3 regions of the Tatumella sp. JGM94 genome follow, and region 3 is predicted to be linked to each of the others. Evidence: predicted binding sites of a transcription regulator. Region 3 holds the regulator's gene; each other region holds the start of a gene.

Region 1 (3,309 bases), on a different contig from region 3:
TGTTGCCCCAGCCAGTCATAACGCACTGTCCTATTGTAACGCTCTATATAGGCATTTTGCTGCGGATTACCTGGCTGGATAAAGTTAATCTGGATACCTCTTGTATTCTCCCATGATATCAACGTATTACTGGTATATTCCGGTCCGTTATCACAGCGTATTGCTGTGGGTTTCCCTTTCCACTCAATAAGTTGTTCCAGCGTTCGCACAACCCGACTTGCCGGCAGAGAAAAATCGACCTCTATTGCCAGGGCTTCACGATTGACAGGCGGACCGAACGGCCATCCGATAATTGATCGTGCATGAAGTCCATTGACCAGCATTCATTACTGTTTTCAGGCACCGCTAACGCTTCGGGTTTCTCCCGTTTTAAGCGCTTTTTCGGCTTTATCCGCATGTTTAGCGACAGTTCGCAGTAAATCCGGTACACCCTTTTGTGGTTAAACCGGAGGTTTTTTACATTACGGAGGTACAAAAAGCACAGGCCAAATCCCCAATTGCACTGGCTGTCAGTTATGCGCAGCAGCCAATCAGCAATAGCTTCATTTTCTTCACTCAGTGTAGGTTGGTAGCGATAGCAACTTTCACTGACGGCAAATAACCGGCAGGCAAAACGAATACTGACTTGCCGAAGCCGGACCGCTTCTTGTGCCATCTGCTTCCGATGCGATGGTTTCACCACTTTTTTGTCATGGCTTCCTGAATAATTTCTGCTTTGAGTCGTTCTTCGGCATACATCTTTTTCAGGCGGCGGTTTTCGTCTTCCGGGTCTTTGAGACGGGCCATCATGGAGGCATCCATCCCGCCAAAGCGTGAGCGCCACTTATAGAAACTAGCATTGCTCATACCATGCTCGCGGCACAGTTCAGAAACCGGCGTTCCGGCTTCGGCCTTTTGGAGAATGGCCAGCTCCTCTGCCTGTTCAGCCAGCTGCCGTTTGAGGCGGGCATTTTCAGCAGCCAGTTCGTTCTCCCGTTCTGAGGATATCATTTGCTGCTGTTGTTTACTGCACCAGTTGTAGAGCTGCGATTCATACAGCCTGAGCTCGCGGGCGGCTGCGACCACACGATACGCTCAGCGAGTTTAAGGGCTTCATTTCGGAATTCAGGCGTGTGCTGCTTACGCGTCTTCTTTATGGTTGATGCTGGCTTTGTCATGTGACTCACCTCTGAGTTGAGAGTTTACTCACTTAGTCGCGTGTCCACTATTGCTGGGTAAGATCAGTTACCCTGAACCCGGAACGGGAAAAACAGGCGGCTTAAATTAACCGGGGATGACAACTACCTTGATACCTACCACCGGGCCGGAACCACCAAAACGCGGTGACTGGATATGCCTGAACCTGTGGTTTTCCCCGCAATCGGTAAGCTCCCGGTCAGAGAGACTCCCCTTGTCGGGATATATTTATGGTTCATTGTAACCTTAAATATTATACGGACACTTATTACTAATAGAGTGAATAATTCCATTTGTAACAAACCATGTTAATTATTAAAAAAATGGTCCGTTCAGCTGAATTTATTAATCATTAACGCACTGCTTAAAGATTAAAGTACCGTAATCGCCGTGGTATCACCCGACACCGTGGCATGCACAACCGCTTTACACTTTGCTTACCCTTCTGCCACTTCTGTTATTGATATTAAAAATAATTCTCATTAGTATTTTAATTCAAAAAAAACATGCAGAAACTTTACTCTTTTATGGCAAATAAATCATTGAAATACTCGCTTCTGGCATCTCTGGTGGCAGGCAGTTTTATTACCCCTTTGTCTAACGCAGCCGATACTTCAGATCAGAATGTCATGCAAAACATCAGAGAGCCGGTTAAAAAACAGCCCTCCTCTGAAACAAAAAAAGTACTCATTCCTGAGGCGAAAAAAGAGGACGGCCCCCCGCTGGTAGTGACTGGTCGGCTACAGACGCTGCAGGCCCCGGGCGTCTCGATCATCGATCAGGAAGCTATTAAAAAACATCCCATCCAGCGCGATGTATCCGAAATTATCCGTACTATGCCAGGCGTTAATCTGACGGGAAACTCCACCAGCGGCCAGCGGGGTAACAACCGACAGATTGATATTCGCGGTATGGGGCCGGAGAACACGCTGATCCTGATTGATGGCATGCCAGTCAGCAGCCGTAACTCAGTACGCTACGGCTGGCGTGGTGAACGCGATACCCGTGGTGACAGCAACTGGGTACCTCCGGAAATGATCGACCATATAGAGGTTATCCGTGGCCCGGCCGCGGCATTGTATGGTAACGGTGCCATGGGGGGCGTGGTCAATATTGTGACCAGGCCCGCTGGGAAAACCTGGCATGGCAGCTTTAATAGTTATTACAACGTCCCGGAGCACAAACAGGAAGGTGCGACTAAACGTGAAAACTTCGACCTGAGTGGCGGGCTGACCGATAACCTGACCATGCGGCTGTATGGCAACTGGAGTAAAACCCAGGCCGATGGTAAGAACATTAACGACGGTCATTCCGCAGAGCGTACCGGAAAATATGCCGGTATGGTTCCGGCCGGCCGTGAAGGGGGCGTTAATAAAAATATTAACGGTGTATTGCGCTGGGAATTTGCCCCAATGCAGGCGCTGGAATTAGATGCAGGCTACAGCCGTCAGGGTAACCTGTATGCCGGAGACACTCAGAATACTAACAACACCACTCTGACCAAAGCTTATTACGGTAAGGAAACTAATATTATTTATCGCCAGACTCTGGCGCTTAAGTACACCGGTGCCCGGGACAATGGTGTCACCACCAATAACTACATACAGTTTGAAAAAACCCGTAATACCCGACTGAAAGAAGGCTTATCCGGAGGGGTGGAAGGGCTGTTTTCCTCCATTGATGAAGGCTTTGCAACCATTAATCTGAATGATACTAATCTCCACTCGGATATTAACATTCCGATTAGCGGCCGGGTACAGCAGAATCTGACCTTTGGTGCTGAATTTAATCACCAGACGATGAAAGATCCGACATCGAATACTCTGGCAGCAACATCAGATATTGACGGCGTATCTGGCAGCTACCGTAGTGAATACAGCTCGGCAAATATCTGGGGTATCTATACCGAAGATAATATCGACCTGACCGACTCAACTCGTCTGACCCCGGGAATTCGCTTAAATCATCAGTCCTATACCGGTAGTAATGTCAGTCCGTCTCTGAACCTGTCACAGGATCTGGGTGGCGACTTTACCCTGAAGATGGGAATTGCCAGGGCATGGAAGGCTCCGAATCTGTACCAGACTAACCCGAACTATCTGCTGTACAGCAGCGGCAATGGTTGCTATGACA
Region 2 (3,309 bases), on a different contig from region 3:
TGCCATAGGCTCACACCTGGTGTCCGTTACCGTCACAGTCACCTGAGGAGTACCGGCTGCATTGGCCAGCCCTGAAACCGCCAGCATCGCGGTGAGTAATGCATGACGACGGAAAACTGTTTTCATGTCTGAATCCCTGTTTATATGGTTTAAAATAGCAGTACCCGGATATCAGCTGGCCGGCCGGCTGACAGTGACTACCGGACCCGCGCTGCGGAAAAACAGCAGTAATGCGGGAATCAGATAAAGGCACCAGACAGCCACTTCACTGACTGTCGGGGCCTCCTGATATCCGAGAATACCTTCCAGTAAGGTACCCGCCACTGAATGGGTCGATAAAATATCACTAAGGTCAAAAGCTACAGACTGGTAACCGTTCCAGATACCCGCCTCATGAAAAGCGCGGACGGCACCGGCAGCCAGGCCCGCGGCAACAAATAAAATGAATAAACTGGTCCAGCGGAAAAAACCGGCAAGATTAAGGGTAATCCCCCCACGATACAGCAGTATGCCGAGGAAAATGGCGGTCACCAGCCCGAGCACTGCACCTGCCGGTGGTGCATATCCCACATCCTGAGTGAATGCCGCCAGCAGGAAAAACACCGATTCCAGTCCTTCACGTGCCACTGCCAGAAACACCAGAGCCAGTCCTCCGCCACTGCTGCGTTGTAAAGTATGTTCGATAGCATCTGTCAGCCCGGTTTTTATATGACGGGCGACCCGCTGCATCCAGAACACCATCCAGGTAAGCACTACGACCGCAACCATCGCCACAATAGCTTCAAATAATTCCTGCTGTTTCTGCGGGAACTCTCCGGTAGTCAGGTTGATGAAAATGCCCAGTCCGAGGCAGAGTACAGCAGCCATTCCGACGCCGGACCACATCGCCGGAAACCATCGGCTACGGCCGGTTCGCTGCAGATAACTGGCAATCAGACTGACAATTAATGCGGCCTCAAGGCCTTCACGGAGCATTATCAGGAAAGGAACAAACATAACTGACCTTATACCGAAACGTCAGCATCGGTAAAATAGTGTAAATAATTACGATTATTATTCTCATTTATAAAAAACGCAAGTTCTGTCAGTAAACATTTCCCGTCAGGCGAATAAAATCGAAAAAAAACCGCCCCATCGACGATGGAACGGTTTTTTGCTCAGTGGTTATCTTAGCGGTTATCAGTCACTCAGAAATGCCTGGCGGGCCTTGTCAAAGCGCTGTAATGCTTGCGGGGACGGACGTGGTCCGATTGAGCTGAAAATAACAATCGCCAGTAATCCGGCAATAAAGCCAGGAATAATCTCGTATAACCCGAATAACGCAAACTGTTTCCAGACAATTACCGTGACTGCACCGGCAATCATTCCGGCCAATGCCCCGTTACGCGTCATCTGTTTCCAGCAAACACTGAGCAATACTACCGGACCGAAAGCCGCACCAAAACCTGCCCAGGCGTAACTGACCAGCCCCAGGACTTTGTTATCCGGATCACGGGCCAGCAGTATTGCGATAATCGCCACCAGCAACACCATCAGCCTCCCTACCCAGACCCGCTCCTGTTGTCCGGCATGTTTGCGTAAAAACGCTTTATAAAAATCTTCGGTCAGGGCACTGGAACAGACCAGCAACTGGCAGCTCAGGGTGGACATTACCGCCGCCAGAATCGCCGACAGTAAGACTCCGGCAATCCACGGGTTGAACAGAATTTTAGCCAGTTCAATAAATATCCGCTCGCCGTTCTGATTTACCGCTGTAGCCAGCGCAGGATTATTATCAAAATAAGCGATGCCAAAGAAACCTACCGCCACGGCACCGGCCAGACAAAGGACCATCCAGGTCATACCAATCCGCCTTGCGGCATGCATTGAACGGTGCGAATCTGCCGCCATAAAACGTGCCAGGATATGTGGCTGACCAAAGTAACCCAGTCCCCAGCCAAGCAGCGAAACAATCGCAATAAAATCCATACGGTTAAACAGATTGGTAAAACCGGAGCCGTGTGCTTCAATCACTGCCAGCGCATCAGGGATACCACCGACCGCAAATATCACAATTACCGGCGTCAGAATCAGGGCGAAAATCATCAGGCCGGCCTGTACCGTATCTGTCCAGCTAACGGCCAGAAACCCTCCGAGGAAGGTATAGATAATAGTAGCTGTCGCTCCGGCCCAGAGGGCTGTTTCATAGCTCATTCCGAAAGTGCTTTCAAATAGCCGTGCACCGGCCACAATGCCTGAGGCGCAGTAAATAGTGAAAAATACCAGGATAATGACCGCAGAAATCACACGTAATAATTTACTGTTATCTTCAAAGCGGCTGGAAAAATAGTCCGGCAGAGTCAGGGCATTATTGTGATACTCCGTATGCACCCGTAAACGACCGGCAATAATTTTCCAGTTAAACCAGGCGCCGAGCAGCAGACCGATAGCTATCCAGCTTTCTGAAATACCCGCCAGAAAAATAGCACCAGGCAACCCCATCAGCAGCCAGCCACTCATATCCGATGCACCTGCAGATAATGCAGTGACCAGGCTGCCCATTTTACGGCCACCGAGAATATAATCGTCAAAGTTTTTGGTAGAACGCCAGGCGAAGAAGCCGATCAGCAGCATGCCAAAAATATAAATAATAAATGTCACCACTAACGGGGTACTGATTGTCATGTTTGTCTCCATTTTTCTTTTATTATCAGGCACAATTAGCGTAAATAGCACGACAAAATAGTCACTCCTCCGGCTTTACGCATAGAAACTGCACATATCGTGTATTTTTTCACTCCCCCTGCCCGCTTGTAACAATGAAGTAACATGTTGTTCACCCTGGTGCACTCCTTTTTTCTCCGTAATCCGCGCCTGATCAATTTTTTTGATTTTGCAACTTTATGCAACCCTGATTTTAATAGATAAATAGCTATTCTTTACGGGAGGGTAACTATGCACCCCGCCTTGTATCACCACAATAAATACCCGGTGATATGATACTTTTTATATTCATAAGTTTTTCATAGTTGCAACAGGTTGCAACATCGGTGATATTGAGGTGCAACCTATAATAATTAACCGCAAACGGAGACTCACATGGCAACCACCACCACAATGGGTGTAAAGCTCGACGAACAGACAAGGGAGCGGTTAAAGTCAGCCGCACTAAAAATAGACCGGACACCTCACTGGTTAATTCGCCAGGCGGTGTTTAACCTGCTGGAGGCCATTGAATCCGGTCACAGCCCTTATATTTCTGAACAGCTTTCTGCCGGTTATGATCCGGACATTGTGGCCGCCAGAGAAGAACCGGTGCAGCCGTTTCTC
Region 3 (3,309 bases):
CATTGCTGGCTGGGAAACCTGCCCTTGCTGGCCTCATCCGGCATTATTTATCGGCGGAGGTGCATCACCTTACCTTGACCCGCTGTACCGTACCCCGTTACTGGCACAATTTCCCTGTGCGAAAGCACATATCATTGCCGGTGCCGGTCACTGGGTCCATGCGGAAAAACCTGTGGCAGTGCTCAACGCAGTTCAGCGTTTTTTATACGGCCCGCAGAAAACTCAGGGCTGAGATGGTTTAAACATTGGCGTCCTTCATCGCACTGGAGTATGATTGCGCGCTAAATTTTTATCGTGTGCTTTTAACATGATAACGGTATTCATTCATCATAAGCTGCGTGTATCTGATACATAGCAGGTGTTCAGTTTCAAAAATCATGGCAAAAGAAAATACGGATCGTACCACGCTCGATTTGTTCGCCAACGAACGCCGGCCCGGTCGTCCCAAAACCAGTCTGCTTTCCCGGGATGAGCAATTGCGGATAAATAAGCGCAATCAACTGAAACGAGATAAAGTCCGAGGTTTACAACGGGTTGAACTCAAAATGAACACTGAAGTCGTCGATGCTCTGAACGCGCTGGCTGCGGAACGTAACCTGAGCCGCAGTGAACTTATTGAACAAATTATTCTGGCACAGCTAAAGCAGGACTGAGTTCAGGGAAACGCACTCAGGGACAAATCTGACCGGTTTACAAGTTCCGCACACATCGCAGGTCTGTTATCATCTGCGCATCTGTAGTGACATTACAATTATCTGATTCGAAGATTCAAGAGGTTATCCCCACATGGCAATCGTAGGCATCTTTTTTGGCAGCGATACCGGCAACACAGAAAACATCGCGAAAATGATCCAGAAACAATTGGGTAAAGACGTTGCTGAAGTGCACGATATCGCTAAGAGTACCAAAGAAGATTTGGAAGCTTTCGATATTCTGCTGCTGGGCATCCCGACCTGGTACTATGGCGAAGCACAATGCGACTGGGATGACTTCTTCCCGACCCTCGAAGAAATTGATTTTAACGGTAAGCTGGTTGCGCTGTTTGGTTGCGGTGATCAGGAAGACTACGCCGAATATTTCTGTGATGCACTGGGTACCCTGCGTGACATTATCGAGCCAAAAGGCGCGGTGATTGTCGGCCACTGGCCGACTGCCGGTTACCATTTTGAAGCATCCAAAGGCCTTGCCGATGACAACCACTTCCTCGGACTGGCGATTGACGAAGATCGTCAGCCAGAGCTGACTGCTGAGCGTGTCAGCCAGTGGGTAAACCAGATTTCGGACGAACTGCAGCTGAAAGAAATCCTCGAAGCTTAATAGGGGTTTTAGTATCAGTTGTGATACTGTTTACTTCAGACACTTGCGGGAACGACTAACATGACCAGAAGAACCCGCACTCTTCTTTTCGGCAGCGCCCGGCTTATAAGAGATGTCAGGGTCAGACCCTGACAGAGTTGATGCACCGGACCTGAGCACAGTAAAACACTTTATTGAAGTGTTATTGGTGCGTTGTTTTCAGGTCTGTAGTTTCAATTTTGGTGTATCAGTCCTATAATGGACTAACAATTATAAGGTCATTATCTAACAAACTTCAGGGCTTCTTGCCAAAGTCATTTTTCAAAAGTAACAGGACATAAACTGCATGACTGACAACAACTCCGCATTGAAGAAGGCTGGCCTGAAAGTTACCCTTCCAAGACTGAAAATTCTGGAAGTGCTTCAGGAACCAGAATGCCACCATGTCAGTGCGGAAGACTTGTATAAACGCCTGATCGATATGGGTGAAGAAATTGGTCTGGCCACCGTTTACCGTGTGCTTAACCAGTTTGATGATGCGGGCATCGTTACCCGTCACAACTTCGAAGGCGGTAAGTCAGTTTTTGAATTGACTCAGCAGCAACATCATGACCACCTGATCTGCCTGGATTGCGGCAGAGTGATTGAGTTCAGTGATGAGTCAATTGAACAACGCCAGCGTGAAATCGCAACCCGGTTTGGTATTAAGCTAACTAACCATAGTCTTTATCTGTATGGTCACTGTACAGAAGGTGACTGCCGCGAAGATGATTCATTACATAACGATAAATAACCCGGCCCTGTTCAGGTTGTAACTGTTATCTGATGACGGATGTTTACCGTCATAGTCTTACAGATAAAAAACCCGCAAATTGCGGGTTTTTTTATCTGCCCTTCCCTCTGTTATCCGGCCACCGGAGCTACTGAAGGACTAAAGCGTTTACCGTCAGGGCTGACGGATCTGACCAGTACGTTACCGGCCACCGCAGGAGCTTTCAGACTGTTATACGGTAGCCATTGCTGACCACCATCGACGGAATATTCAATAGCGACCCCGGGTAAAGCAGTGTTAGCCTGCAGAGTGCCGTTGATGATCACCGCGCCGGGCACAGGTATACGGTAATTTATACCGGCCGTATCCAGCCGTATCAGGGCTGACTGCCCCAAAAGATTAGCAAAGCGCTGCCAGTCATTATCCAGCCGTTGCTGATCGACATGCTGTGTTTTCCCTTTTTCAAAATACTGGTCCTGTTTATACGGTAATTCCCAGTCAGCTTTATGCCAGGCCCGCTCTGCCACGGAAAATAACCGTGGATATAACCGGTACTCCATCTGCTGATCGGTACGCACTATTTCACTCCAGACCTGTGCTGACATACCATAAGCCCCCGGCCAGTGACCGGCAGAATTGGCCGCAAAGCTGTTACCATCACGGTCCGTAGATGTTTCTGCATTTTGTGGCAGGTTATCCGGCGCGAAACTGAAGATCTTCCGCTCATCAGTGAAACGGGTTGCCCAGTAATAGCCGGGTTCCTGAGGATTCACTTCATAGGGCATATCCAGATAAAGATAATCAGGATTAGATACAATCACCCGATAACCTTTATTCGCCCAGTCATTGACTGAACTGACGCCCCCCCAATAGAGGGTATCCCAGAAATTCACCAGATTATCTCTGGTACTAAACTGACGGTTATCACTGATTTCTTTCAGTCCGTCCTGCCAGGCCTGAATACCCTTCAGCCCGTGAGATTTGGCCAGCTGGCTGACCTGCAATGCAAACCAGCCAGGTAAATGGGTGAGATCCGCAACGGCACCGGATTGCAGTAATTTATTGCAACTTGCTGATTTCTGCCACGGATGATCCTGCAACCGCATATCCCGCTGACCTTTACCCGGTTCAGGATTAGTCTTATCCGTATATCCGGCCCCGAGATAGATATTTTTGGCTTCATCCCCCCCGAAATGCCAGCGCTGTAACGGTTGCCCGGCGTCTTTATGCATACTGATAAT

The links. The regulator Fur, encoded in region 3, represses iron uptake genes when iron is present. The targets are predictions, from matches to a motif close to ATAATAATGAGAACNACTATCAA.
Region 1: the regulator Fur is predicted to act here: its motif matches at 1,643-1,665, upstream of JK216_RS06920 (TonB-dependent siderophore receptor).
Region 2: the regulator Fur is predicted to act here: its motif matches at 1,041-1,063, upstream of efeU (iron uptake transporter permease EfeU).

What each region holds. Positions count from the first base shown of each region.
Region 1 is NZ_JAERJN010000007.1:70,654-73,962, reverse strand. It holds partial or broken gene JK216_RS06925 (IS3 family transposase) at 1-1,157, opposite strand, end outside; gene JK216_RS06920 (TonB-dependent siderophore receptor) at 1,704-3,309, shown strand, end outside.
Region 2 is NZ_JAERJN010000001.1:327,165-330,473, forward strand. It holds gene efeO (iron uptake system protein EfeO) at 1-126, opposite strand, end outside; gene efeU (iron uptake transporter permease EfeU) at 172-996, opposite strand; gene putP (sodium/proline symporter PutP) at 1,180-2,664, opposite strand; gene putA (trifunctional transcriptional regulator/proline dehydrogenase/L-glutamate gamma-semialdehyde dehydrogenase) at 3,079-3,309, shown strand, end outside.
Region 3 is NZ_JAERJN010000006.1:14,368-17,676, reverse strand. It holds gene ybfF (esterase) at 1-232, shown strand, start outside; gene ybfE (LexA regulated protein) at 378-653, shown strand; gene fldA (flavodoxin FldA) at 787-1,317, shown strand; gene fur (ferric iron uptake transcriptional regulator) at 1,643-2,089, shown strand; gene JK216_RS05850 (family 20 glycosylhydrolase) at 2,200-3,309, opposite strand, start outside.